DNA from 3 places in the Prauserella sp. PE36 genome. Region 2 is predicted to be linked to each of the others. Evidence: riboswitches for the same ligand, from Rfam matches in the RefSeq annotation. Region 2 holds a riboswitch; each other region holds the start of a gene.
What was found. Region 2 has a riboswitch for S-adenosylmethionine ahead of DI005_RS12425 (aminotransferase class V-fold PLP-dependent enzyme). Riboswitches for the same ligand answer to the same signal wherever they lie in the genome.

Region 1 (9,530 bases), on a different contig from region 2:
GACGAGGCTGTGGACGATGTCCTCTTTGGTCTTGAAGTGGTAGTACAGCGCGGCCTTCGTCACGGCGAGGCGCTCCGCGATCTCCCGCAGGGACGTCTTCTCGTAGCCGTGCTCGGCGAACAGCTCCAGCGCGACCTGCTGGATGCGCTCCCTCGTGTCGCTGCGCCGCCCCACCATGTCAGCCAGCCCTTCCTGAGACCGTCTTCAACTTACTTGACGCCCGACTAGCAATCACTTACGGTTCCACCATACAAGCTAACTAGCCGACCGGTAAGCAATCGGCGAACCCGGTGCTTTCCAGTCATTTCGGGGCCTCCACACAGTCTCACAAGGGGAAATCATGACAACGACCGCTCCTGCACCGGTGGGGCAAACCACCGACCGGCGCAGATGGTGGGCACTCGCGGTGATCGGACTGGCCCAGCTGCTGGTCATCGTCGACATGACGATCATGACGATCGCGCTGCCGTCGGCGCAGCGGGAGCTTGGCATGTCCGACGCCGGCCGGCAGTGGGCGATCACCGCCTACACCGTGGCGTTCGGCGGGCTGCTGCTGCTCGGCGGGCGGCTGGCAGACCGGCTCGGCCGCAAGAACACACTGCTCGTGGGCGCCGTCGGCTTCGCGCTCGCCTCGGCCGTCGGAGGCGCCGCGATCAGCACGGAGATGCTGATCGCGGCGAGGGCGGGCCAGGGCGTTTTCGCGGCGCTGCTCGCGCCGTCGACGATCTCACTGCTGACCACGACGTTCACCGCACCGCGCGAGCGGGCGCGCGTGTTCGGCATCTTCAGCGCGATCATGATGTCGGGCGCCGCGCTCGGACTCGTCGCGGGCGGGGCGCTCGCGGAGTACCTCGACTGGCGCTGGTGCCTGTACGTCAACCTGCCGATCGCGGCGCTGGCCGCCGTGCTGGGCGCTTTCGTGCTGCCGAAGGTCGAGGGACATCGCGAGACCCCGCTCGACTGGATCAGCGCCGCACTCGGCGGCGGGGCAATCGTGTCACTCGTCTACGCGCTGTCGGAGGCGGCGGAGCGCGGCTTCGGCTCAGGGCTCGTGCTCGGGCTGCTCGCGACAGCGCTGGTTCTGGTGGCGGTGTTCGCGACGCGGCAGGCGCGGGTGAGGGGACCGTTGCTGCCGCTGAGCGTCGTGACCGAGCGGTCGCGGGCGGCTGCGTTCCTCGGGGTCGCTTTCGCGGCGTTCGGGATGTTCGGGATGTTCCTGTTCCTGACGTTCCAGCTGCAGGTGATCATGGGCTACGGCGCGCTGCTGGCAGGGGTGGCGTTCCTGCCGTTCGTGGCGGGCAACGTGCTGATGTCGACGCAGGTGACGAGCAGGCTCGCGCCGAGGGTCGGGGCGAGGCCGCTGCTGGTTGGCGGGCTGCTCCTGCTGGCGGTGAGCATGGCGCTGCTGACGCGGCTGACGCCGGACAGCTCCTATGTCGGCCTGCTGCTGCCTGCCGAGGTGCTGCTGGGCGCGGGTGCGGGTCTGGTGATGCCGACGGTGGTGAACGCGGCGACGCAGGGGGTGGCGCCGAAGGACGCGGGCGTAGCCTCGGCGTTCATCACGACGTCGCAGCAGGTGGGAGCCTCGCTCGGCACGGCGGCGCTGAACACGATCGCGGCGAGCGCGACGGCGTCGGTCGTCGCGGGTGGAGCCGCGGCGACGGTGCACGGCTACGCGACGGCGAGCGGCTGGGCGGCCGGTGTTCTCGCGGTGGGCGCCGTAGTGGCCGGCCTGCTCTTCCGGCGCCCCTCACCGGTGCCCCAGCAGTCCCAGTAGCCACATCCAGGGGGTAGCAAGGGAGCTTTACTCCCGTTTTCCGGGAGCAAAGCTCCCTTGCTCACTACGTGGCGGCCGGGGGTGGGCCCGACTGCAGTGAAGGCCACCTTCACTGCGTTGAACGCAGGCAAGGTGGCCTTCACTGCAGAAGGGGGCTCCCTGCAGAAGGGGGCTCCCTGCAGAAGGGGCTCCCTGGATCAGGCGGCGACGTTGCGCAGGCCGTAGAGGGTGTGGGTGACGTGGGCGCCGCGCTCCGCGATCCACGCCAGCGCCGCGTCGGCCCGCTGGCCGCGCACCCCGAGCCGGAAGCGCGCCACCGGCGTGTCACCGAATCGCGTCAGGCCACCGCCGATCGTCGCCAGCTCGACGTCGAAGCGGCCCGCCGCCTCGGGAAGCAGCGCACCGACGGCCGCGAAGCCGATCAGCACCACGTCCACGGCGAGGTCGTACTGCGACACCTCCGCCCTCGACGTCTCGATCGCGGGCAGCAGCTGGTTGGCGATCTTGCTGCCGTGCTTGCCGAGCAGGCCCAGCACGTTGCCGCTCTCCAGTACCGCACCGCGCTCCAGCAGGGCCACGTCGTCGCAGACGCGCCGCGCCACGCTCGCGTCCGGCGTGGTCACCAGCACCGTCGCGCCCAGCTCGGCCCGCGCCCGGTCGAGAACGGCCAGCACCGAGCCCGACTCCTCGGACTCCACGCCGCCCGTCGGGTCGTCGGCGAGCAGCACCGACGGCCCCGCCGCGAGTGCCCGCGCGACGGCGACCCGTCGCCGCTGGCCCTCGGACAGGTCACCGGGCAGCTGCGCGGCCCGCCTCGTCAGGCCGATGAGGTCGAGCAGGGTGCCCACGCGGTTCCGGCGCTGCGGGCCTTCGATGCCGAGCCGCTCCAGCGGTGCGGCCACGTTGCCGGCGACCGTGCGTTCCGGCTGCAGCCGGGTGTCGACGATCCCCAGCTGACGGCGCGCGTCCCGCAGCTTGCGGCCGTCCAGCGCGGCGGTGTTGAGCCCGTCGAACCGCACGACCCCGCGGTCCGGACGCTCCTGCAGTGCGATGCAACGCGCCAGCGTCGACTTACCGGCACCCGAAGGGCCGACCACGCCGTACAGCGAACCCGCCTCCACGGCGAGGCTCACGTCGCGCAGCGCGACCACGGGCGCCCCGGTACTGCCGGCGGCGAACGACTTGCTGACGTTTTCGACGGTGATCACGAAAGCTCCAAGGCAACTCGAGACACAGCGACGCCCCGTCCGGATCTCAGACGGTCGCTGGGAAGGGATGAGCGAGTGGGAAACGATCAGGCGGCAGCGGTGTGGCGACAACACGCGCTTACGGTGCGGCGGCCCTGATCGACGACTCGGCGCCTGGTGAGCATTCGCGAGCGATACACGGATCCTCCATCGCTCCTGGCGTTAGCACCTGCCCTCGGTGGGCGGTTGCTGCGACTTCGGCGAGCCAGGTCTCTCAGTCGCTCGGGATGGATGCCCTAAGAGTAGACCTGAATCGGCCACACGAACGCAAGCTCGCCGATGTAGATCACACCTTTGCCGCAATAGCCGCGAACTGATCGACGTCCAGCTGCTCGCCGCGGGAGCGGGGGTCGATCCCGGCGGCCGTCAGCAGCTCGCCCGCCCGGTCGGCGGAGCCCGCCCATGAGGCCAGCGCGGCGCGGAGTGTCTTTCGGCGCTGGGAGAACGCGGCGTCGACGAGCCCGAACACCACGTCGCGATCGGCGTTCTCCGGCGGCTCGCCGCGTTCGAACGCCACGAGCGAGGAGTCGACGTTGGGCACCGGCCAGAAGACCGACCTCGGCACCGCGGCCACCTTGCGTGCCCTGCCGTACCAGGCCAGCTTGACGCTCGGCACGCCGTAGACGCGACTGCCCGGTCCCGCCGCCATGCGGTCGGCCACCTCGGTCTGGACCATCACGAGTCCCCTGCGCAACGACGGCAGCTCGGCGAGCAGATGCAGCACGACGGGAACGGCGACGTTGTACGGCAGGTTCGCGACCAGCGCCGTCGGCGGCTCGGCGAGCTCGTCCGCACGCACCCGCAGCGCGTCGGCGCCGAGCACGGTCAGCCGGCCGGCCGCCTCGGGCGCGTGGCTCCGAACGGTGTCGGGCAGGCGCCCGGCGAGCACGGGGTCGATCTCCACGGCGATCACCCGCGCACCGGAGCCCAGCAGGCCGAGCGTGAGCGAGCCGAGACCCGGCCCGACCTCGAGCACCACGTCGCCTGCACCGACCTCGGCCAGCTCGACGATGCGGCGCACGGTGTTGGCGTCGTGCACGAAGTTCTGGCCGAGCTTCTTGGTCGGCCGGACATCGAGCTCACTCGCCAGCCCGCGGATCTCAGCAGGGCCGAGCAAGCCCGATGTCTCCGTCACCGGGTCAGTCTAGAACGGCTACGGGAGCCCCAGCTTCGACTGGCAGCTCGGCCAGGCGCTGTAGCCGCCGCGATCGTCGCGCACCTTCGTGGCGATCGCGATCTGCTGCTCGCGGCTGGCCTGGTGCGGGTAGGCCGCGTACTGGTCGCCGCCGTAGGCGTCCCACGTGCTCTTGTCGAACTGCAGGCCGCCGTAGTAGCCGTTGCCGGTGTTGATGGCCCAGTTGCCGGTGGACTCGCACTGCGCGAGCGCGTCCCACACTGCGCCGTCGGAGATCACCGGCTGCGGGGGCTGCTTGGTGCCCACCCGGATGACCCGGTCCTTGGCGGCCTTGATGATCTTGCTGGAGAGCTCCTCGCGGGCGATCTCCTGGTCGTTCTCCTTGGTGATGCGGTAGGTGACGATCTCCTCGCCGGGGACGCCCTCTTCCTCGACGATCTCGGTGCCCTGCTCGAGCTCGGGGTCCTCGATGGTGCGGACCTTGGGCTCGATGACCTCCGTCTCGTTGATCACCGAGACGCCGGTGCGGCTGATGTGCACCGAGGCGCCGTCGTGGATCTTGAACTTGAGCCCGCCCTCGATCTTGTCCTTCGGGCCGAGCGAGAGGTTGAGCTCCTTGAGCAGCTCCTCCGCGGTCACGGCGGTGGTGGAGAGCTCGCGCGGCTGGTTGCCGCCGTCGAAGAGCGTGATGTTCTTGAGGGTCTTGACCTCCAGGGTCATGCCCTCGAGCGGCACCTCGCCGCCGACCGGCGCGGAGAACCAGGTTCCCTGCTTGTTGAGGTCCTGGAGGCCGAGCTGTTCCAGCGCCTCGCCGACGGTGGTGGCGCGGACCCAGGCCTCGCGCTGCTCGCCGTCGACGATCAGGTTGAGCTGGCGGCCGCGCTCCAGCGTGATGACGCCGCCGTCGCCCACCGCGGCCTGTGGGGAGGGTGAGAGCGCGTCGTGGGCGCCGACCGTGATGCCGGCGTCCTCCAGCACCTCGCCGACGGTGCCGCCGAAGCTGCGGACGGTCTGGCGCTCGCCGTCGACGTCGAGGGTGACGCTCTTGTTCATCGCGAGCGCCGCGGCGCCGCCGCCCGTGAGCGTGATCATCACGGCGAGGACGGCGCCCTTGAGGAAGCGCTTCTTCCAGGTCTTGACCGCGGTGGCGAGCCCGTCCTCGGGCTTCTCCTGCGCCTCGGCGGTGCGGTCCGCGCTCGCCTCGTCGGGAACGACGATCGGCGGCAGCATCGTGGTCTCGGCGTTGATCAGCCGGATGAGCTCGTCGACATCGATGTCCGCTTCGGACATGAGGCTGTCGGCGTCGGGGCCGAGCGCCGTCAGGACGTCGTGACGGGTGACGTGCGGGTCCGGCGAGAACTCGAAGTCGTCGAAGTCGCTCGGCCGGTCGAGCAGGGCTGTCGAGGCGCCCCCCGGTCTCGGCGATGCGTCGAGACCCGCGTCAGCGCGCCCGTAGCTACCAGTCACAGGGTCGATCCCTTTCGCGTAAGGCCAGGACTCCCGCAGTCAGCGCCGTCCTCACGTCCCGCAGGACGTTTCCCCGACGTACACCGACGTGACTGTGGGCCAACCGGCTGGCGGTTCGAAAACCACCACCCAGCACGGTCACGGGACAATAACGAAGGCTTGGGGGTTGTGCAAATACCCCTCGGAGTGTCGTGAGCTTCGTCACTCGGCCGGTCGACGTAGATGTGTGCACGAATGTCGCAGTCCGTTCAACCCGAAGTGACGGTGGGCAGTCGAAACACGCGTTCTGCGTTGGTACGTACGGCATTCGCGACCTCGCCGACCGGCTCGCCGCGCAGCTCCGCGAGCCCGTGCACCGTGTACGCCGCGCAGTACGGCTCGTTGGGCCTTCCCCGGAACGGGTGCGGCGTGAGGAACGGCGCGTCGGTCTCCACGAGGTACTGCTCCGAAGGGACCAGCCGCGCCGCCTCGTGCAGCGCCCTGGCGTTGCGGAAGGTCACGGTGCCCGCGAAGGACAGCACGTAGCCCGCGTCGGCGCAGCGGCGCGCCATGTCGGCGTCTCCGGAGAAGCAGTGGAACACCACGGTTTCCGGCGCGCCCTCCTCGTCGAGGATCCTCAGCACGTCGTCGTGGGCGTCCCGGTCGTGGATCATCAGCGGCTTGCCGATGCGTTTGGCGAGGTCGATGTGCCAGCGAAACGCCTCCTGCTGCGCCTCGGGCGGTGAGTAGTCCCAGTAGTAGTCGAGGCCGGTCTCCCCGACCGCGACCACTCGATCTCCCCGCGCCAGCCGCTCCACTTCGGACCGTTCGGCGTCGCCGAAGTCCTTGGTGCGCGTGGGATGGATCGCCACGGCGGCGAACACGCGCTCGTCCCACGTGGACGCCTCGGCGGCCCAGCGCGCGGCGGCGAGGTCGTCGGCGACGGTGACCACGCGCTCGATCCCGGCGGATTCGGCGCGAGCGAGCACAGTGGACAGCTCCGCCGGGGTTTCCACTCCGCAGGCGTCCAGGTGCGTGTGCGAGTCGATCGCCGGTGCCGGAAGCTTCTCCGGCACCGGCGGGCGCTCACGACTCAAGTTTCCTCCAGGGATCGAGCGGGCCGGTGACAAGGCCGCGGGCGTCGGTGGTGCACGGCCGCCGGGTACCTGAGGGCGCGTCCTGGCGCGGGTGTCCCACAGGAGAACCGCGCAGTCATCGGCGCGTTCAGCCCTCGATGGGAGCCCATTCCGGACCCGTCTCGCCCAGCTTCGGGTCGAGCTTGGCGAACAGCGGCGTCGGCTTGGCCAGCGGGCGGCCGGCCTCGATCGGCACCGACTCCCAGCGCGCCTGCTCGCTCGCGTAGTCGCCGGTGAGGATCGGGTTCATCCGGCCGGCGATGTCGAGGTCCTCGACCTCCTTCAGCTCCGGCTGCGCCGCCCAGACGCCGGTTCCGCCGAGCGCCTCGTGCACCTTCTGCGCCGCGTGCGGCAGGAACGGCGTCAGCAGCGTGTTGGCGTCGGAGACCACCTGCAGCGCCGTGTGCAGCACGGTGTCGCGCCGCTGCGGGTCGTCCTTGAGCTTCCACGGCTCCTGGTCGGACAGGTACCGGTTGGCCGCCGACACGACGCGCATCGCCTCACTCGCGGCCTGCTTGAACCGCGAACGGCCCAGGTGCGCGCCGACGGTGTCGAACGCCGCGCGGGAAAGCGCCTTGAGGTCCTCGTCGGCCTGCTGCGGCGTGTTCGGCGTCGGCACGCCGCCGTTGTTCTTGTGCGCCATCGAGATCGAGCGGTTGACGAGGTTGCCCCACTCGTTGGCGAGCTCGAAGTTCGTGCGACGCACGAACTCGTCCCACGTGAAGTCGGTGTCCTGGGTCTCCGGACCGGCGACGCTGATGAAGTAGCGCAGCGTGTCGGGGCCGAACTCGCGCAGGAAGTCGTTGACGTAGATGACCGTGCCGCGCGAGGTGGAGAACTTCGAGCCGCTCATGGTGAGGAACTCGCTGGACACGATCTCGCCGGGCAGCGAGAGCCTGCCGTACGGACCGGCCTCGCCGCCGTGGTCGCCCTCGCCGTTGTGCCCGAGCAGGAACGTCGGCCACAGCTGGGCGTGGAACGTGATGTTGTCCTTGCCCATGAAGTAGTAGGAGCGGGCGTCCGGGTTGTTCCACCACTCCTGCCAGGCGTCCGGGTCGCCCGAGCGGCGCGCCCACTCGACGCTCGCCGAGAAGTAGCCGATCACGGCGTCGAACCACACGTAGAACCGCTTGAGCGGCTGGTCGCGCCAGCGGTCGAGCGGCACCTTGACGCCCCAGTCGAGGTCACGGGTGATCGGACGGGGCCGCATGTCCTCGACGAGGTTGCGGGTGAAGTTGAGGACGTTGGGCCGCCAGTCCGTCTTGGTGGCCAGCCACTTGCCCAGCGACTCGGTGAACGCGGGCAGGTCGATGAACAGGTGCTCGGTCTCCACGAACTCCGGCTTCTCGCCGTTGATGCGCGAACGAGGGTTGATCAGCTCGGCCGCGTCGAGCTGGTTGCCGCAGTTGTCGCACTGGTCACCGCGCGCGCCGTCGTAGCCGCAGATGGGGCACGTGCCCTCGATGTAGCGGTCGGGCAGCGTGCGGCCGGTCGACGGGCTCACGGCGCCGGTCGTGGTGCGCGGCACGACGTAGCCGTTGCGGTGCAGCGCGAGGAAGATCTGCTGCACTACCTCGGCGTGGTTGCCGGTGGTGGTACGGGTGAACAGGTCGTAGCTGAGCCCGAGGCCGCGCAGGTCCTCGCTGATCTGGCGGGTGTACTTGTCGGCGGTCTCCTGCGGCGTCAGCCCCTCCTTGTCGGCCTGGACGAGGATGGGGGTGCCGTGTTCGTCGGTCCCGGACACCATGAGCACGCGGTTGCCGGCCATTCGCTGGTAACGGGAGAAGACGTCCGAGGGGACTCCGAAACCGGACACGTGGCCGATGTGGCGGGGACCGTTGGCGTATGGCCAGGCCACCGCTGTCAACACAGGGGTGCTCATACCCGATTAGCCTACGGATGGCGTCTCAGTCGTCTTCGCCAGGGAGTGAAGGCGAGGCCGGTGTCCGCGACGCGGTTGCTGGTGCTGGGTGTCGTGCGGATGTACGGCAGCGCGCGGCTACCAGATGCGGCGGACCGGCTCTGCCCGTGAGACACGCCCTCGCAGTGAAGGCCACCTTCACTGCGTTGACCGCGGTTAAGGTGGCCTTCACTGCATTGGCCGAGGTCAACCGGGGGGAGGGAAGGGCATGAAGGAGCAGGGCGAGGCGCGGGGCATGGACCTCTCGCTGCATGAGACCGTCGCCGACTGGTCCGCGATGAGGGCGAGTTCGGTGTCGTTCGCGGCCATCACGGTCACCGAGAGCCTGAACTGGACCGACGACAACGCGGCGCGCCAGCTCGGCGACGCAATGCGCGCGGGTGTGCACGCGGGCATCCGGCACTACGCGCGGCCGGGAGCCGTGCAGGACCAGGCGAAACACTTCGTCCGCACCGGCATGCCGCTCGGCGCGTTCGCTCCCGGCGCGCTCGCCCCCTCCATCGATGTCGGCGCCGACGGCGTCGACGACCGATTCATCAAGTCGTGGATCAAGGCCGTCCGCAACGCGGCGGGGGTCCGGCGGATCCTCGTCTACGCCACCTACGAGGACTGGCTGCACCGCTTCCATCCCGACAAGTGGGCCGACAGCGAGGTGGTGCTGTGGCTCGTGCGGCACAACGGCATCCCCGGCAGGCCCGGCTGGTTTCACTCTCGGCTCGGCCTGCACCAGCACAGCGCGGGTCACCCGTACGGCGCGGACGCGCTCGTCTACCCCTTCACGTTGTCGGACGTGCTGCTGTAGCGGGCTCCAGCCTGCTGCGCGTGAGGAAGACGTTGTAGGGCCCCCACTGCGAGACCAGGTAGTAGA
Region 2 (9,530 bases):
TGGATCCGGAACGGCGTCTCGTTCTCCAGCGCGTCGGCGAGGCGGCGCAGTTTCGCCACCACCTCGCTCGTGGAGTAGAAGCGTTCGACGTCACGTGAAGCGTCGGCCACGGTGACCCTCCGATTCTGGGCTTTCGCCCGCAACTGGCTGACTCGCGCATTCAATCGGTGCGCCGCCGGCGCAGCGCACCGGGGGTCACCGGAGCCGGGCCAGCAGCGTGCTCGCGCCGGTGCCGGACAGCTCGTCGTCGGCCACGGGCCTGCCGGTGAGCACCAGCAACAGTGACTCGGCCGTGGCCCTCACCTCGGGACCGCTGCCGTGCGACCACGGGAGGTCGGAGGCGACCAGCCGCAGCCCGCGCATCGCTTCGCGCGCGTTGCCGCCGATCGTGATCGTCATCGGCCACCGCATCGTGGCGAAGAGGTCGGCCACGATCGGGAACGCGGCCGGGTCGAGTGGGCCGGCCCGGCCGAGCGGGCGGCGGATGTCGAGGGCGTGCACCACGGCGTCGGCGAGCGCGGCCGTCTCGGGGGTGCCCGCCGGGCGCGCTCCACTGGCCGCGTTCTCGCGCAGCTGCGCCAGGATCGCATCCCTGCCCCGCTCCGCCCAGCGCCGTGCGGCGTCGGCGCTGAGCCGGTTGACCCGGAAGCCACTGCGCAGGAGCAGCCCCAGCATCTCCCGGGGGCCCTGCACCGGCGCCCACGCCAGGTGCGCGGCGACGTCGCGCACCGTCCACCCCGCACACAGGGACGGCACCGCCCAGTCGTCCGGCGCCAGGCCCTCGAGGAAGTCCGCGAGGCTCAGCCGTTCCGCCCGCACCAGCGCGGCCAGCTCACCCATCGCCGGAGTATCGCACCACGCGACCCTTGTGAACAGGCGCGACCGGGACGACACTGAAGGTCCGAGGCCGGTCGCGACCGTCCACAGTGACCGTAGGCGCCCGTGTGATCCGGCCGCGTGGCCACGAGTGTGACCGGGAGGCCGCCGTGCTGAGTGTCGTTCTCGAGGAGCACCTGGCCAAACTCACGGCGGACCCGGCTTCGGCCGCGTCCGCGCCTTCGGCCACCGCGACCCCGATGCCCGGGGAGCAACGCGTGCGGGTGGAGGGCGGCCCGTTCGCGTGGTACGCCGACCTGCCGAGGGCGGTCGGCGGCGGCAACTGCGCGCCCAGCCCCACGCTGTACCTGCTGGGCGGGCTGGCCGCGGGTGCGGTGGCGTTCATCCGGGACGTCCTCGCGCCACTGTGTGACGTGCGGCTCCACGACGTGTCGGCGGTGGCCCGGTGCGAGGAGGACCTGCGCGGACTCGCCGGGGTCGCAGGCGCCGAACCGCGGCTGGCGGGGATGTCGCTGGACATCCGGCTCGACTCGCCGGATCCGGAGCCACGCCTGGAGACGCTGCGCCAGGCGTGGCTCGACCGGTGCCCCGTCTACCTCGCCCTGCGAGAGCCGGTCGCCGTCACGGTCACGTGGTCATGAGCGCACCGCCCGCCACTCGCCGGGTCGCGCTCGCCACCGGCGTCACCCTCGCGTTCGCGGAGCGGGGCGAGCGCTCCGGCGTGCCCGTGGTGCTGCTGCCGGGCTACGCCGACTCGCACCGGTTCTTCGAACCGCTGCTGCCGTACCTGCCCGGTGCGCTGCACGTGTATGCGGTGACCCCGCGCGGCCACGGCGACTCCACCAAGCCCGAGCACGGCTACGCGCTCGCCGACTTCGCCGCCGACGTGCCCGCGTTTCTCGACGCCGTGGGGCTCGAGCGAGCCGTGTTGCTCGGGCACTCCAGCGGCGGGCTCGTCGCGCAGCGCTGCGCGATCGACCGTCCCGGCCGGGTGCTGGGGCTCGTGCTCGCGGGTGCGCCGCGAGGGCTGCACGGTGTGCGGCCGCCGTTCGCCGCCACGGTCGAGCGCATGACCGATCCGGTGGGTCCGGACCTCGCCAGGGAGGTGCTGGGCGCGATCCCGGTGACGGCCGCGCTGCCGGAGTCCTTCGTCGGGGAGATGGTGGCCGAGAACGCGAAACTGCCCGCGCACGTCTGGCGCGCCGTGCTCGCCGGGCTGACCGGGGCCGAGGCGCCGACCGAGACCGGTGTGATCACCGTGCCGACGCTGGTGCTGTGGGGCGAGCGCGACACCCTCCTCGGCCGCGGGGAGCAGGAGCGGCTGGTCGCCGCCACGCCGGGGGCACGGCTCGTCATCTACCCCGATGCCGGGCACCTCGTCGCCTGGGACGTGCCCGCCGCGCTGGCCGCCGACGTTGCCGCGTTCGTGCTGGGCCTGTGGCCGCCGATACCCCACGCGGTGGCGACACGGTGAGGTCAGGGGATCACCGGAAGCCAACGTCGCCTTGCGTACCCTTGCGCACGTGCGTATGCGGGACGGCCTTTTCAAAATGCTCGGTCTGTGTCTGCTCGCCGGCGTGCTGGTGGCGGGGATCCTGTTCCCGGTCGTCGGCGCCGCGGGGGTGATGTCGAACGAGGCGAGCGACACCGTGGAGTCCATGTCCTCGGACCTCGCCGACGACCCGCCGCCGCTGGTGACCACCGTCACCGACCGGGAGGGCAACCCGATCGCGACGCTGTACGACCAGTACCGCATACCGACCACGCCGGACCAGATCTCCGAGGCCATGAAGTGGGCCCTGATCTCGGTCGAGGACAGGCGCTTCTACGAGCACCACGGCGTGGACTGGAAGGGCACGCTGCGCGCGGCGATCAGCAACACCTCCGGCGGCGACACACAGGGCGCCTCGACGCTGACCCAGCAGTACGTGAAGAACTACCTCATCAACGTCACCTACCGCGACGACCAGCTCGGTCAGCAGCGGGCGCAGGAGGCGACCATCGCGCGCAAGCTCAAGGAGGCGCGCGTCGCGATCCAGCTCGAGACGAAGATGAGCAAGGAGGAGATCCTCGCCGGCTACCTCAACGTCGTCGAGTTCTCCCGGCAGATCTACGGCGTCGGCGCCGCCGCGCACGCCTATTTCGGCACCACGCCGGACAAGCTCACCGTCACGCAGGGCGCGCTGCTGGCCGGCATGGTCAACAACCCTGTCGCCAACGACCCGTGGAACAACCCGGAGCGGGCCACGGAGCGGCGGAACTTCGTGCTCGACAAGATGGTCGAGAACCGCAAGCTTTCCGAGGAGGACGCCGAACGGCTCAAGGCGGAGCCGCTCGGCGTGGTGCCGAACGGCCCGGAGAAGCCCGCCGCGAACTGCGTGGGCGCGGGTCCCGAGCACGGGTTCTTCTGCCAGTACGTCGAGGACTACCTGCTCGAGCAGGGCATGACGAAGGACGACCTCTACACCGGCGGATACACGATCCGCACGACGCTCGACCGGGAGGCCAACCACCTCGCCAAGCAGTCGGCCGAGGAACAGGTCGGCAAGATGGAGGACAACGTCGCCAACACGTTGTCGCTGGTGAAGCCGGGCAAGGACCGGCACGAGGTGGTGGCGCTGGCAGCCAACCGCGACTACGGGCCCGACGCGAGCGCCGGGCAGACCGAGTACTCGCTGCCCTCCGACGTCGCCAACGTGACCGGCGCCGGGTCGAGCTACAAGATCTTCACCGCCGCGGCGGCGATGGCGACGGGCAAGGTGGGGATCTACGACACGATCCAGTCGCCGAGCTCCTACGTGTCCCAGGTGTTCAGCGGCAGTCCCGCGCCGTGCCCCTACATCGCGCCCTACACGCGCGGCTACTGCGTCACCAACGCGACCGAGGGCGGCAGCGGCTCGATGACGCTGCAGACCGCGTTGCAGACCTCGCCCAACACGGCTTTCGTGATCCTCGAGGAACAGGCGGGCATGAAGGCCGTCGTCGACATGGCCAGCAAGCTCGGCCTGCGCAAGACGATGGCGTCCAACGCGGCGAACGGCGGCCCGGTGAACCCCGAGGCGGAGAGCCAGGAGCTGAGCCAGAGCCAGACCCAGTTCTTCGGGCCCACCGCGAACTCTCCCGGCAAGGGCTCCTTCACCCTCGGCGTGAGCCCCACGAGCGGGCTGGAACTCGCCAACGTGGCCGCGACGATCATGAGCGGCGGCGTGTGGTGCCCGCCGACGCCGATCGGCGAGATGACCGACCGCGACGGCAACCCGGTGCCGATCAAGGAACAGCCGTGTGAGCAGGCGGTGCCGGAGGGGCTCGCCAACACACTCGCCGTGGGTATGAGCAAGGACGACCTGCCCGGCGGCACGGCGGCGGCAGCCGCCCAGGGCGTCGGCTGGAACCGGCCCATGATCGGCAAGACCGGTACGACACAGGTCAACGGCTCCGCGGCGTTCCTCGGCGCCACGCCGCAGCTCGCGGGCGCGGCGATGGTGTTCCGGCCCGACGTGCCCAACGGCGGTCTCTACGACGGCGGGCCCGGCAACGTCAGCGCCGTCCCCGCCGACAGCGGCAACATGTTCGGCGGCAAGACGCCGGCACGCACGTGGTTCGGCGCGATGAGCAAGATCCTGGAGGGTGAGCCCGCGCTGCCGCTGCCCGCCAGCGACCCCAGGTACGAGCGCTTCGACTGACGAGTACCTCGGAGGCGGCTCGCGTGCCGGTGGCGGAGCCGGAGACCCCGTGCCGGAGCCGGTCGACGGCGCAGGCGGCTCCGGCACCGCTGAGCCGGAGCTAGCGACCGTTGGCGTTGGCGTTGGCGGGGCCAGGCGGGTGGCCGTGCTCCGTTCCGGTCGACCTGCTTGGTCCGCGCGCCTGAGGACGTGCACTGCGCCGCCCGAGTCGAGGACGCGCCCCGGGGTCTCTGGTCCACGCCGCGCGCGCCGCGTGCGGACCGAGCCGTTCTACCCCGCCTGACTCAGCCGAGAAAACCCGGTAGCGGACGGGGATCCGGGCTCGGCGCCCACCGGCCGTCGGTCTCGGCGTAGGTCCACCGCGGGCCCCTTTCCGTGATCTCGCGCAGCGCGGTCACCAGGCGGTCGACGTGCTCGCGTGTCGTCCCGAGCCCGACGCTGACCCGCACGGCCTGCTGCCCGTCGCCGCCGCTCGTGGCGATGAGCCTGCGGGTGGCGATGTGCGCGCAGAAAGCGCCGTCCCGCACGCCGATGCCGTGCTCCGCCGACAGGACGGCGGCGATCAGTCCGGGGGAGAGGTCATCGATCGCGAAGGAGACCGTGCCGACGCGGTCGCCGTCGTCGTCGAACAGCCGGAGGACACGCAGGCCCGGTACCGAGGCGAGGCCGCGGTCGAGCCGGGCGAGCAGGTCCGCCTCGTGCGCCTCGACGCGGTCGCGAACCGAGGCCAGTTCCGTGCAGGCGACGCCGAGCGCGTACGCGCCGACGGTGTTGGGGGAGCCGGCCTCGTGCCGTTCCGGCCCGGTGTTCCAGACCACGCCGAGGCCGTCCTCGTGCCCGGTGACGAGTTTGCTGGCGCCACCACCGGCCAGGTACGGCTCGGCGGCCCGCAGCCAGTCGGCCCTGCCGACGAGCGCGCCCGCCCCGAAGGGCGCGTAGAGCTTGTGTCCGGATAGGACGACGTAGTCCGCGTCCAGTTCGCGCAGCGACACGGCGCGGTGAGGGGCCAGTTGGGCGGCGTCGACGGCGATGCGGGCTCCAGCGGCGTGTGCGGCCTGCGCCAGCTGGGCGATCGGCAGCACCTCACCGGTCACATTGGACGCTCCGGCGACCACGACCAGCCGAGGACCTTCGGGGCAGCGGCCGAGCGTCTCCGCGAGCACGCGCACGGCCTCGTGCCGGGCGCGCGGGGCAGGCACGCGGTACACGTGCCTGCCCCGCCACGGCAGCAGGGCGGCGTGGTGCTCGGTGTCGAACAGCACCACGGCCGTGCCCTTCGGGACGGCGCGGGCGAGCAGGTTGAGGGCGTCGGTGGTGTTGCGCGTGAGGACCACCGTGTCGGACGACCGCGCTCCGACGAACGCGCCAACGGCCTGCCTGGCTCGCTCATAGACCTTTGTGGACACCTGCGAGGCGAACCCGGCGCCGCGGTGGACGCTCGCGTACCACGGCAGGAACTCGTCGACCGCCCTGCGCACGGCGGAAAGACACGGCGCGCTGGCGGCGTGGTCGAGGTTGGCGTAGCCGATCTCCCCGCCGGTCACCAGCGGCACGCGCAGGTCGTCACCCGCGGTGCCGGGCACGGCGGGCGGGATGACGGTGGCGAGGGCAGGGGGTGCGAACGTGACGGACATGTGGCCTCCTCGGTGGGTCCTGGGACCCGGTGAGGGGCCCGCGCTTGCCCGCCTGTTCCGGCGAGCCAGGTCGTCACCCGGGGCACCCCACCACGGTAGGAGGGTTGCCGGCCAGCGAGCCGGGGCTTGACGCTGGCGCTCATGACCTAGCGGAGAGGCTACCTCACGATGCGGCGCCTGCGCGAGGGTGTTCGCGGCCGGGGTGAGTATAATGAAAATCGTTGTCAACAACAACGATGAAGGGAGTGGCCGTGAAGGTCCGGAAGTCGTTGCGCTCACTGAAGAACAAGCCGGGTGCGCAGGTGGTGCGCCGCCACGGGAAGGTGTTCGTCCTCAACAAGCGGGACCCGCGCTACAAGGCCCGACAGGGCTAGGGCGCGTCTGCCGATCCCCTCACTGGGCAGCGGGTCGGGCGACGCGCCCTATGGCAGGCGGACCCCTGCGAGCTGCGTCGCCTGGGCTACGAGCCGGTCCTTGCTGTCCCACGCCTCGGCGACCTCGTCCATCCGGTCGCCCGCGACGACGCCGGCCCGCATCCGGACGCGCACGGGGCCCGGAGCCGGTGGGCGCCGCAGGTAGGCGCTGATCTGCAGGGTCGGCGCCCACCCCGGGATGCCGAGGTCGTACGACACCGGTGGCACGGGGTCCAGCGCCACCAGCAGGCTCAGCGGGTCCCAGTCGGAGCCGTCCGCGAGCCGCTGCCAGCCCGAGATCTCGCCCTGGCGCGACGGGGTTCCGCCGAGGAAGCCGAGCGGGCGCGGGTCGAGCCGCTGTTCCACCACGTCCATGAGGTCCACCCGGAAGCCCGCGCCGGGCGCCTCGGCCGGGACGCGCACGCACTCGTGCTCCGGTGGGAGATCCGCCGGCGTGACGCCCGACCAGTAGGGCTCGTGGTCGGCGAGCGGGCCGAGTGTCAGGAGCGCCTCGGCGCACGGGGTGCCGTCCTGGCCGAGCCGCACGCGGGACTGCGTCAGCCCCTTGCCCGCGCGCAGCACCTCCACCGACACCCGCGCGGGCCCCGCCTGCGGCGGCACCGCGAACGACGCGCTGACCGCGTGCGGATGGGCGTGCGGGCCGACCTCCGTGGCGGCCCTCGCCATCGCGGCCAGCAGGTAGCCGCCGTGCATCCGGCCGCCGACCGTCCACTGGGGATCGAGGTCCACGGTGAAGAGGTCGGTGCCCGGCTCGCGCGTGAGCGCCGTGGCCTCATGGAAGCTGCCCATGCGCTCAGATTGACAGCGTCAAGTTGACGGTGTCAAGTCAGCTCTGTCACGCTGTGCCGATGAGCTCGACGCGCTCGCGGGCCCGCCCCGGTGAGGGGGAGAAGCTGCGCGAGGAGATCCTGCTGGCCGCCGAGTCGCTGCTCGTGGAGACGGGCACCGACGGCGCGCTCACACTGCGCGCGGTCGCCGCGCGTGCCGGGGTCACGACGCCGTCGGTCTATCTGCACTTCGCGAACAGGGACGACCTGCTCGAAGCGGTGTGCCTCCAGTCGTGGGGCGAGCTGGAACGCCGGATGCGGGAGCGCTCCGAGGGCGTCGACGACCCGCTGCGTGTTCTGGGCCGGTGCGGGCGCGTCTACGCGACGTTCGCCCTCGAACATCCCGTGCAGTACCGCGTGCTCCTGATGCGGCCCTCGGCCCACCGGTCGCCGGGCGCGCGGGAGTGCTTCCGCTACGTCACCGAGGCCGCGGCGGCGTGCGTGTCGGCCGGGATCATGCGCGGGCGTCCCGAGTCGCTCGCCGTCGGGCTCTGGTCGGCGCTGCACGGCCTCGTGAGCCTGCTGATCGCGCAACCGGAGTTCGACTGGCCCGACGACCTCGACACGCTGATCGACGACGTCGTGCGCATGGCCGGTTTCGGCACGGTGCTCGCCTCCCGCATCCCGCGCGAGGCGACCCCGACCAGCGCCCAGCTCGCCGAGGGCCTCGACGCGCTCACCGCGAACTGGCCGGAGCGGGATCAGCCGCGCCGGTAGTGCAGGCACACCGCGCCGTGCGCGAGGGTCGCGCTGCTCGCCAGCGTCCAGCCGGACGCGGGAAGACCCTCGGGCAGCAGCCGCAGCCCGCCGCCAAGCAGGGTCGGCACGACGGCGAACCGCAGGTCGTCAACCAGGTCCGCCTTCAGCAGCGTCTGGATCACGCTCGCGCTGTTCAGCACCATGAGGTCACGCCCGGGCGCGGCCTTCAGCGCGGCGACCTCCCGTTCGGGTTCACGGGCGATCCGGGAGTTCCGCCAGTCCGCGCGCTCCAGCGTGCGGGAGAACACCACCTTCTCCACGGTCTCCAGCCACGTGCCCAGCTCGCGGGTGCGCTCGTCGGTCGCGGGATCCCGCGTGATCCCAGGCCACACCGACGCGAACCCCTCGTAGTTGGTGCGCCCCAGCAGCGCCGTGTCCACGCCGCGCCACACGCCCTCGAAGTACTCGGCGGTCTCCTGCCGCAGGGCGTGCCGGTGCAGCCACGTGTCGTGCGCCGGCCCATCCGGGCCGCTCGTGTAGCCGTCGATCGAGATGCTGGCCCAGGCGATCACGCGGCGGTGTGCGGTGCCGGTCATGGCGGTCCTTCCGTCCGGTGGCCGTGCCGGTCGCGCGGCCCTCATCAGAGACGTCGGAGCCGGGCAGCCCAGATCGACACGCGGGCGGAGTGAATCAGGATCCGGCGGCCCGCGGGACCGGGGTCACGAGCGTGCCCTCGGTCATGAACGCGTGGAGATTGCGGAAGGCCAGCGCGCCCATGGCCTCGCGCGTCTCGCGGGTGGCGCTGGCGATGTGCGGCAGCAGCAGCACGTTGTCCAGCTCCAGCAGCGGCGCGGGGACGTTCGGCTCGTCGGCGAACACGTCGAGTGCCGCGCCGGCGATCCGGCCCTGGGTCAGCGCCGCCACGAGCGCGGGCTCGTCGACCACGCTGCCGCGCGCGATGTTGACCAGGTAGCCGTCGGGGCCGAGCGCGCGGAGCACGTCGGCCGAGACGAGCCCGCGCGTGGCCGCGCCGCCCGACGTGGCGATCACGAGCACGTCGGCCCCATCCGCCAGTTCCACCGGCGACGACGCGTAGCGGTACGGCACGCCCTCCACCGGGTTGCGCGAGTGGTAGCTCAGCTCCGTGTCGAAACCCTCCAGCCTGCGCGCGATGGCGCGGCCGATGCGGCCGAGCCCGAGGATCCCGACCCGTTTGCCGCTCACCTTCGTGGCGAGCGGGTAGCCGCCGGGGGTCCACTCGCCCCGCCGCACGTAGCGGTCGGCGGCGGCGAGCCTGCGCAGCACGTCGATGAGGGCGCCCACCGCGAGATCGGCGACGCAGTCGGTGAGCACGTCCGGCGTGTTGCTGACGTCGATGCCCCGCGCGCGGGCCCTGGCGACGTCCGTGGTCTCGTA
Region 3 (9,530 bases), on a different contig from region 2:
CGCTCGCGGGTGGCACCCTCCATGTTCCCATGCCGCCACACCGACATTTCCGGGTCATCCCCGATGCGGGTCTCGTCCAGTCCGTGCTGACCTCGAAGGATGAGTTCTGTACTTGACGAACCGCTCGACCGGGCCTTCGGTCACCCCCGCGGTCTGCTCGGCCGCATCGGCGGAGCGCTGATGGCGCACGGCAACGCGGCGACCGAGCGGCACGTGGTCGAGGTGGCGAAACCGGCCGCGGACGAGACGGTGCTCGTGCTCGGACCCGGCCCTGGCATCGGACTCGCCGAGGTGGCCGCCCGCAGCCGGCTCGCCGTCGGCGTCGACCCCTCCGAGGAGATGCTCCAGCTGTGCCGCGCGCGATGCGCCGCCGCGGTGCGTGAGGGCACCGTGCGGCTGCGAGCGGGCACCGCCGCCGCCACCGGGCAGCCAGGGGAGTCCGTGGACGTCGTGCTCAGCGTCAACAACGTGCAGCTGTGGGCCGACCGGGAAGCCGCGTTCGCCGAGCTGTTCCGCGTGCTGCGGCCGGGAGGGCGGCTCGTGCTCTCCGCGCACGAGAAGTGGCTGCCGGTGCCACGGCACGACCTCGCCAGGGAGCTGGAGGCCGCCGGCTTCGGCGACCTGCAGACATGGGTGTGGGACCCGCCCGGCCTCGCCGCCACGCGCGCGGCCCAGCTGCGGGCGTGGCGGCCCGCCTGAACGCGGCCGCCGCGGCTCGGTGGCCGGTTCATCCCCGGCAGGCAGCGCCCGGAGCCGCTGGTGGCGGCTCTCGACGGTGCCGGCCACAGCGCTGAGCCCTCTGCCTGGCGAATCCGATCGTCACGAGGATCCCGGTCTCGGCGAACCGGGCATCCCCGAGACGGAGCTACTGGGAGCGCACATCGACCCTCAGCGGGTGGTCCGACGGGATCTCCACGAGCACGATCCGCGTGCCGTCCGGGTCGGAGATCCACGCCTCGTCGAGTCCCCACGGTTCCCGCTGCGGGCCCTTCACCGGCTCGACGCCCTTCGCGCGCAGCTCGGCCACGGCCGCGGCGACGTCTCTGACCTGCAACCACAGCGCCATGTCCGGGGTGGCGCCGGTGCGGCCCTCTCCCACGACCTCGAGAAACCCGCCGCCGAGGAAGAACACGGTGCCGCCGGGAAACTCGCGGTAGACCGCGAGCCCGAGCGTGTCGCGGTAGAAGGCCTTCGTCACGTCGGGATCCCTGGGATGCACCAGCACCCTGCTGCTCAGCACGTCCATGGGCAACACGGTCTCATGCGAGTGCGGTCGCCGTGATCCCGAACAACACGAGCAGAACCGCCGGCCGCCTACCAGGGTGCCGCTGCCCAGCAACAACCAGCCGGCGAGACTGCCGAGCACGATGCTCAGCTCCCTGGCGGGCGCGACGAGGCTCACCGGCGCGAGCCGCAAGGCGAAGAACACGAGCAGGCAGGCCAACGGAGACAGCGGACACACCAGCAGCACCTCACGCCGGTGCTCCCGCCGCAGCTTCCCCACCAGACCGGGCCAGCCCGGTCGTTCCCCGAGCACCAGCACGGCGACGAGCACCGACAGCAGAGGTCCGCTCCCCTGGCGACCGGGTACACGACGGACAGGTCGCCGACCGCGTACCCGCGTTGCAGGACGACGCCGTAGAGCACATGGCAGACCACCGTCACGGCGGCGGCCAGCAGCCAGCTCCACTCCGGACGCCGGTCGCCGAACAACACCATCGCGAGCACCACGGGCAGCAGAGCGACGGCGGAGACCGGGTAGCAGAGGTAGCCGGACCCCTGGTTGTGTGCGAGCCTGCGCCAGCGGGGAGACGGCGAAACCCCAGGCACTGCGAGCCCAGGTAACCGACCTGGCCGAGGTCCCGCGGTGACCCGTTGTTATGCTGTTCAGCCGTTGCCGTGTGGCATTCCGCCAGGGAGGAAGCCCGGTGAGTCACCGGGGCCACGAGAACGCGACAACGACAATCCCGCCGAACGATGTGAGGAGCGCCCGCGTGGCCAACATCAAGTCCCAGATCAAGCGCATCAAGACCAACGAGAAGGCGCGCCAGCGCAACCAGTCGGTCAAGTCGGCGGTGAAGACCGCGATCCGCAAGTTCCGCGAGGCCGCTGACGCCGGTGACAAGGACAAGGCCATCGAGCTGCAGCGAGAGGCCGCGCGCAAGCTGGACAAGGCTGCCAGCAAGGGCGTGATCCACAAGAACCAGGCCGCGAACAAGAAGTCCGCGATGGCCCAGCGCGCCAACAAGCTCTGAGCCTGCCGACAAGCTGTCGCGAAGCCCCCGGTGACCAACGGTCTCCGGGGGCTTCGCCGTTGTCGGCGCGTGTTCGCCGAAAGTCCCCTATGGCGCAGCGTCTCCGTTGGGGGTGTGGGAGACGGGCGGTGCCCCGAGCGCACCAAAGGTGGCGCTGGGGCGCGTCGCCTAGCGGCGTTGCTTCGCGGCGATGAGGTCCAGCACGGCACGCTCGATCGCGTAGTCCGGATCGGCCGCGGCGCCCTTCACCTCGGCGTTCACGCGGGCGACGATGCGCATGGCCTCGGCGAGCGAACCCGAGTTCCAGCCGCGCGACTGGCCCTGCGCCTTGCGGATCTTCCAGGGCGGCATCCCCAGCTCGCCCGCCATCTGGTTCGGGTTGCCCCGGCCCGCCGCGGACACCCTGGCGATCGTGCGGACCGCGTCGGCCAGCGCGTCGGCCACCAGCACGTGCGGCACCCCGATCTGCTGCGCCCACCGCACCGACTCGAGCGCGGCGGCGCGGTCTCCGGCGACGGCCTTCTCGGCGACCATGAACCCGGTGACGTCGGCCCGGCCGCGGTGATACCGCCGCACGGCCTCCTCGTCGACGCTGCCGCCGGAATCGGCCACGAGCTGCGCGGCGGCCGAGGCGAGCTCCCGCAGGTCGGAGCCGACCGCGTCGATGAGCGCGACCACCCCTGGCGCGTCGATCCGTCCGCCCGCCCGCCGAACCTCGTTGCGCACGAAGGCTTCCCGCTCGGCGGGCTTGGTGATCTTGTCGCACTCGATGACGGCAGCGCCCGCCTTCTTGAGCGCACCCGGCAGCGCCTTGGCCGCCTTGCTCCGCCCACCACCGGTGTGGACCACGACGAGCACGATGCCGTCGGCGGGCATGCGCACGTAGGACAGGATCGCGTCGGAGATCTCCTGCGAGACGTCCTGCGCGCCCTCGATGACGATCACGCGGCCCTCGCTGAACAGCGAAGGGCTGACCAGCTCGGCGAGCTGTGGTGGTGTGAGTTCGGACACCCGGACGCGCGTCAGCTCCGCCGTCGCGTCGGCCAGCCGCGCCGAGTCCAGCGCGGCTCGCACCGCGCGTTCGACGAGCAGTTCCTCGTCCCCGAGCACGAGCTGCAGTGGTGCGGGCGTGGTGGCTGGCGCGGTCACGCTGCCGATCCTGCCACGGTGACGTAACCCGCACAGCCGTGGCACGAACTGATCCCGATGACGTAGGCTTCCTCACGACGTCGGGCGGATTCCGCCCACGGACAACCGAATACCGCTCATCCAGAGGGGCAGAGGGAACGGCCCGATGAAGCCCCGGCAACCGGCGTCAGCCTGTCATCTCGATTCCGCGAGGTAGCTGGCGATCACGGTGCCAATTCCGACCCGCGCCAGCGGGGCAGATGAGGAAAGGAACCTCGCGATGACTGCAGCGCTCGAAACCACGAAGTCCGTCGACCTCGGTCCGGCCGTGGAGCTCGTGTCCAAGGAAGAGGGCCACCGCCAGCCGCTGGCCCCGGAGTTCGTCTCCGCCGGGGACTTCTCGCCGCTCGAGGTCGCCTACGACTTCGGCCGCGTGCGCCGGGAGGACATCGAGGCCGGCCCTCGCAACATCTGGCGCTACAAGAGGCTGCTGCCGGTGCCCTCCAACGTCGAGGAGATCCCCAACACCGAGCCGGGCTGTACCAGGCTGGTGCGTGCCGACCGCCTCGCGAAGGCCCTCGGGGTCAAGCGCATCTGGGTCAAGGACGACACCGGCAATCCCACCCACTCGTTCAAGGACCGCGTGGTCGCCGTCGCGCTGGCCGCTGCCCGCGAGTTCGGCTTCGACACGCTGGCCTGCCCCTCGACGGGCAACCTCGCCAACGCGGTCGCCGCGGCCGCCGCGCGCGCCGGCTGGCAGTCGGTCGTGCTGATCCCCTCCTCTCTCGAACGCGCCAAGATCCTCACCACGGCCGTCTACGACGGCGCCCTGATCGCGGTCGACGGCAACTATGACGACGTCAACCGCCTGGCGACCCAGCTCGCCGCCGAGCACGAGACCTGGGCTTTCGTGAACGTCAACGTGCGCCCCTACTACTCCGAGGGCTCCAAGACCCTCGCCTTCGAGGTCGCCGAGCAGCTGGGCTGGCGGCTTCCCGAGCAGATCGTCGTTCCGATCGCCTCCGGCTCGCAGCTGACCAAGGTTGACAAGGGCTTCCGCGAGCTGGGCCAGCTCGGCCTCGTCGACGAGTCGCCGTACAAGGTCTTCGGGGCACAGGCCACCGGCTGCTCGCCGGTCTCGGCCGCGTTCCGCAACGGGCACGACGTGGTGCAGCCGGTGAAGCCGGACACGATCGCCCGCTCGCTCGCGATCGGCAACCCCGCCGACGGCCCGTACGTGCTCGACACCGTCAACCGCACCGGCGGCGCGATCGAGGACGTCAGCGACGAGGAGGTCGTCGAGGGCATCCGGCTCCTGGCCCGCACCGAGGGCATCTTCACGGAAACCGCCGGCGGCGTCACCGTGGCGACCGCGAAGAAGCTCATCGAGACCGGCAGGCTGGACCCCGACGCCGAGACCGTGCTGCTCATCACCGGCGACGGCCTCAAGACGCTGGACGCCGTCGAGGGCAAGATCGGCCCGAAGGCCACCGTGCCCCCGTCGGCCGACGCCGTGAACGAGGTCCTCGGCCGCTAGGTCGGGTCTGATAATCCTCTGCCGTGCGGGCCGGGATCACCGTGGTGGCTCGCACGACAGAGGAGGACGCTCGCCCCATTTCAAGATCGTCGACCCGCACCAACGTCTCCCGACAGCACACCTGAGTCGCCACGGGCCGCGGCTCACAGGGCGTGCCCCCCTGCGACCTGCAGCACCTGGCCGGTGATCCAGCGGGCCTGCTCCGACGCCAGGAACACGACCGCGTCGGCGATGTCGTCCGGCTTCCCCGGACGACCGAGTGGCACGATCTCCTTGACCTTCGCCACCAGGTCCTCGTCCATCCAGCCCGTCTGCACCGGCCCCGGAGCCACGGCGTTGACCCTGATCCCGGCCGCGCCGAGGTCCAATGCCGTGCCGCGCGTGAGCCCTTCCAGCGCGGCCTTGGACGAGCCGTAACCGAGCTGGCCGGGGAACGCGCGTGCCGCGTCGGTCGAGATGTTCACGACGCACGGCGCTGCCCGGTCCGGCTGCTGTCGGCACGCCAGCTCGCTGATCAGCAGCGCGGGCGCGATCGCGTTGACCCGGTAGTGCCGCTCGAGGCTGCCCGCCGTCAGCGCGTCCACCGTGTCGGGGGTTTCGCAGTGCGCGGCGTTGTTCACGAGCACGTCCACGGGACCCAGCCGCGCCTCGACCTCGTCGAACAACCGCGCCGCCGCATCCGGCTCGGCCAGGTCGGCCGCCACCGCGACCGCATCGTCGAGTTCCCCGGCCAGCCGGCGCGCGGCCTCTACGGGCGGGGTGACGTGCGCCCACCGCGCCTCCTCCCCGGGATGGTGGTGTACGGCCACGCGGGCACCCTGCGCGGCGAAGGCCCGGCTGATCGCCTCGCCGATGCCGCCGCTGCCACCAGTCACCAGCACGACCTTCTGACCGAGTCCGGTATTGATCATGGCGCGAGCGTGCCGGGGCCGTCCGGTTCCGGCAACCGGATTCACGGCCAGTCAGAGTGGTTCTGTCATCGCGACGCTCCTCTCCTGACAACGGCCGGTCCGTCGTCGCCCGGCACCACGGCGGTGTCGCCGCCGGTGTCCGTGCGGGCCACGAGTGCCCCTCCTCTCGTCAGCACGCTCAGCGTCGTGCGGTTCGGATGTCCGTACGTGTTGTCCGCGCCCACGCTCACGAGCGCGACCCTCGGTGCCACCGCACCCATGAACTGCGGCAGCGTGAACCGAGACCCGTGGTGCGGCACCTTCAGGATCTCCGCCCTCAGGTCGGCCCCGGCACTGAGCAGGTCGCCCTGGGCAGCCAGCTCGACGTCGCCGGTGAGCAGCGCTCGCCCTGCGGCCGTGTTCGCGCGCAGGACCACGGAACTGTTGTTGATCCCCGTGCCGTCGTCCTCCTCCCCCTGGTCTCGCGGGACATAGCGCGGTCCCACCACATCGAGCCGCAGTGCGGGCCACTCGAGCCGGTCCCCGACGCTCAGTTCGAGCAGGGGAACGCCCCGGGCCGACGTCTCGGCCGCGACCTCCCGCCATGCCCAGCCCGGCGTCCGGCCGGGACCGACCGCCACCGCGCCGACCGAGCGCCCGTCGAGCACCGCCGCGAGTCCGCCCACGTGGTCGGCGTGGAGATGGCTCAGCACCACCAGCGGCACCCGGTCGACGTCGAGCCGGTCGAGACAGCGGTCCAGCGGTCCCGGCTCGGGCCCCGCGTCCACCACCACCGCACGGCCGGGCTCACCGGTGGCCAGCACGAGCCCGTCGCCCTGACCGACGTCGCACGCGACCATCGCCCAGTCCCTCGGCGGCCACCCCGGCGCGACGACCTGCACCGGAACCAGGACGACCAGCAGCGACGCCAGCGCCAGCGCGAGCGCGATGCGCGCCGGACGATGTCGCAGCGCCAGCACCACCAGGCCGGCGATGCCGGCCGCGAGCAGCCCGCCCCACCAGCCGGACGGCCACCCCACTACGGCGCCCGGCACCCCGGCGGCCTCCCTCCCGACGAGCACCAGCCAGCTCACTCCGGGGCCCGCGACGTGTACGAGGACCTCCGCACCGGCGGGCCACGGCCCCGCGAGCACGGCGGCAAGCACCCCGAGCACCGTCACCGGCGCGACCACCGGCGCCGCCAGCAGGTTCGCGGCCACGGACACGAGGCTGACCTCACCGGCCATCCCGGCGATGATCGGCGCGGTGACCAGGAACGCGGCCACCGGCACGGCGAGCCCCTCGGCCAGCCCCGAGGGCACCCGACGGCGGGTCAGCGCCTCGGCCCACCTCGGAGCCAGCAGCACCAGGCCGGCGGTGGCCACGACCGACAGCGCGAAACCCATGCTCGCCGCCATCGCCGGGTCGTAAAGCACCAGCGCACAGACGGCTGCCGCCAGCGCCGGCATGGCGGATCCCTGCCGACCCAGCACCAGCGCGAGCAGCCCGACCGCTCCCATGACGCCGGCCCTCAGCACGCTCGGCTCGTAGCCGACCAGCACCACGAACCCGATCAGCACCACCCCGGCGGCGACCGCCGACAGTCGCGGCCCCAGCCGCAGCGCCCTGGCCAGCAGCAACACGGCACCGCACACGATCGCCACGTTCGCGCCGCTGACAGCCGTGAGATGCGACATCCCCGCGTCGAGGAACTCCTGCTCCACCCGTGCGGGCAGTGCGCTCGTGTCACCCACGACGAGGCCCGGCAGCAGACCCGCTGGCTCCTCGGACAGCACCGAGCAGACGACCCGCAGCGCGGCCCGGATCGATTCGGCGCTTCGCTGCCACCACGGGGCCGGGCCGACCGCTTCCGGAGGCCCGCGCACGTACGCCGCCGCGACGGTCAGCTCGCCCGTCCGGGCTGGGGCGAGCGAGCCGGACGCGGTGACCTGCTGCCCGGGCAGCAGCCGCGACCACTCCGCGAACGGGGCGATGAGCACCACCCGGCCCGTCGACGCGACCGGCCGGTCGCGCACGCTCGCGCCGAGGACGTCGACCGGGACCACCACCGAGCGGGCTCCGCCCTGCCGTCCCGCGTATCCGGCCGACCGCACCGGCTTGGGTCGTTCCGCGACGGTCGCCCGCAGCGTGACCTCGCTGCCGTTTCGCGCCGGTTCCCGCAAGGGATCCTGCTCGGCACCAGCCAGCCGCACGGCCACGGGACCCGCCGCGAGCAGTCCGCACACGAGGAGCGCGCCCGCTGCGGGCAACCGGCGGGCCGCCTCGGGTCCGGCTCGCGCGTCGCGCCAGGCGACGGCGGCCGCGATCAGCGCGCCCAACGCCCCTATGACCAGGCAGGCCCACCATCCCCACAACAACCCGAACAGCGCGGCCGACCACACCGTCACGGCGGAGGGCGCCAGACGCAGGTCGTGCCGGCGCTCCACGGTGACCGGCTCACGTGACAGCAGGGAGGTCATCCGACCCGCACCTGCTCCCGCAGCTGCTCGAACCGCTTCTCGCCGATGCCGTCGACATCACGGAGCTGCTCGATTGCCGTGAACCGGCCGTGCTCGGCCCGCCACTCCAGGATGCGCTGCGCGGTGACCTCGCCGATCCCGTCCAGGTTCTCCAGCTGCTCCTGGTCCGCCGTGTTGAGGTCGACCAACGGGCTGCTCGCGGTGCCGCCCGGATCCGTGCCGGGCACTCCCGCGGCAGGCGCCGGAGCGGGTGTCCGCATGCCCGGCGGCACCGGGATGCCGATGTACAACTGCTCGCCGTCGACCAGACGACGCGCGAGATTGACGCTCAGCAGGTCGGCACCGGCCACCGGACCACCCGCGGCCCTGACGGCATCGTCGACCCGCGAGCCCGCCGCGACCGTGACGACGCCAGGCTCCTTGACCTTGCCGACCACACTCACGACCAGCGGCTCGGCCGCGGCCGTGCTCGTCGCCGGACCCGCGCTCGCACCCGCCGCGCGCGCGACCGGCAACGGCGGCGGCTGTTCGGCCTCGGGACGGCCGCCGAGCACGAAAACCGTCAGCCCGACCGCCAGCACCATCCCCGCGACAGCGGTGATCAGTGCGATCCGGCGCTGCCGTCCCGCCGGGGCGCCGGCGAGGCCGGGCGGAAGCCACCGCTCGACGAACCTCCCGGCCTTCTCCGGCTGCGCGGGCACCCGGTCCGGCGGCCCGTTCTCCTCAACAGTGACCTGTGCGGCCAGCTGAGCCAGCCGTACGCGCGACGCTCCCGGCTGCGCTCGCAGCTCCGGTTCTGGCCGTGGTTCCGCGTCGCTGGAACCGAGCTTCGCTTGGTCGAACACACATTCGACGCTAGGGAGGAGCAGCTGGGCGCGGCAGGCGGAATCGCGGGGCCTGTGGATTGACCGGGTGATGTGGACAAGTCCCGGCCTCGCGCGTCACTCCGGCCGCTGGACGACGACGCCGAGCACGCCGGGACCGGTGTGCGCACCGATCACGGCACCCAGCTCGGAGACCACGCAGCCACGGGACCGCGGCAGCCGCTCGTCGAGCCGCGTGGCCAGCTCCGCCGCGCGCTCCGGGGAGGCCAGGTGGTGCACGGCAAGCGCGATGTCCTTTTCCTCGGCAGCCTGTACCGCCAGATCGACGAGCCTGCCCACCGCCCGGTTCATCGTGCGCACTTTCTCCAGCGGGACGATCTCGCCGCCGTCCATGCGCAGCACCGGCTTGACGGCGA

Region 1: another riboswitch for S-adenosylmethionine. It lies ahead of DI005_RS36380 (methionine ABC transporter ATP-binding protein); the one in region 2 lies ahead of DI005_RS12425 (aminotransferase class V-fold PLP-dependent enzyme).
Region 3: another riboswitch for S-adenosylmethionine. It lies ahead of thrC (threonine synthase); the one in region 2 lies ahead of DI005_RS12425 (aminotransferase class V-fold PLP-dependent enzyme).

What each region holds. Positions count from the first base shown of each region.
Region 1 covers NZ_QEQT01000110.1:223,235-232,764, forward strand. Annotated here, with positions in the region: gene DI005_RS36370 (TetR/AcrR family transcriptional regulator) at 1-177, opposite strand, end outside; gene DI005_RS36375 (MFS transporter) at 341-1,777, shown strand; gene DI005_RS36380 (methionine ABC transporter ATP-binding protein) at 1,975-2,985, opposite strand; SAM riboswitch class I at 3,169-3,258, opposite strand; gene rsmA (16S rRNA (adenine(1518)-N(6)/adenine(1519)-N(6))-dimethyltransferase RsmA) at 3,311-4,159, opposite strand; gene DI005_RS36390 (resuscitation-promoting factor) at 4,178-5,554, opposite strand; gene DI005_RS36395 (TatD family hydrolase) at 5,875-6,702, opposite strand; gene metG (methionine--tRNA ligase) at 6,830-8,623, opposite strand; gene DI005_RS36405 (GH25 family lysozyme) at 8,871-9,464, shown strand; gene DI005_RS36410 (DUF4185 domain-containing protein) at 9,439-9,530, opposite strand, start outside.
Region 2 covers NZ_QEQT01000050.1:292,892-302,421, reverse strand. Annotated here, with positions in the region: gene DI005_RS12450 (amphi-Trp domain-containing protein) at 1-110, opposite strand, end outside; gene DI005_RS12445 (maleylpyruvate isomerase family mycothiol-dependent enzyme) at 196-840, opposite strand; gene DI005_RS12440 (OsmC family protein) at 987-1,478, shown strand; gene DI005_RS12435 (alpha/beta fold hydrolase) at 1,475-2,311, shown strand; gene DI005_RS12430 (transglycosylase domain-containing protein) at 2,361-4,520, shown strand; gene DI005_RS12425 (aminotransferase class V-fold PLP-dependent enzyme) at 4,805-6,154, opposite strand; SAM riboswitch class IV at 6,190-6,301, opposite strand; gene ykgO (type B 50S ribosomal protein L36) at 6,406-6,528, shown strand; gene DI005_RS12415 (thioesterase family protein) at 6,577-7,377, opposite strand; gene DI005_RS12410 (TetR/AcrR family transcriptional regulator) at 7,437-8,132, shown strand; gene DI005_RS12405 (dihydrofolate reductase family protein) at 8,117-8,710, opposite strand; gene DI005_RS12400 (2-hydroxyacid dehydrogenase) at 8,805-9,530, opposite strand, start outside.
Region 3 covers NZ_QEQT01000088.1:17,204-26,733, reverse strand. Annotated here, with positions in the region: gene DI005_RS26975 (class I SAM-dependent methyltransferase) at 100-699, shown strand; gene DI005_RS26970 (VOC family protein) at 866-1,246, opposite strand; partial or broken gene DI005_RS39190 (hypothetical protein) at 1,260-1,830, opposite strand; gene rpsT (30S ribosomal protein S20) at 1,995-2,255, shown strand; gene holA (DNA polymerase III subunit delta) at 2,424-3,404, opposite strand; SAM riboswitch class I at 3,518-3,650, shown strand; gene thrC (threonine synthase) at 3,664-4,920, shown strand; gene DI005_RS26945 (SDR family NAD(P)-dependent oxidoreductase) at 5,064-5,831, opposite strand; gene DI005_RS26940 (ComEC/Rec2 family competence protein) at 5,897-8,290, opposite strand; gene DI005_RS26935 (ComEA family DNA-binding protein) at 8,287-9,135, opposite strand; gene DI005_RS26930 (DegV family protein) at 9,232-9,530, opposite strand, start outside.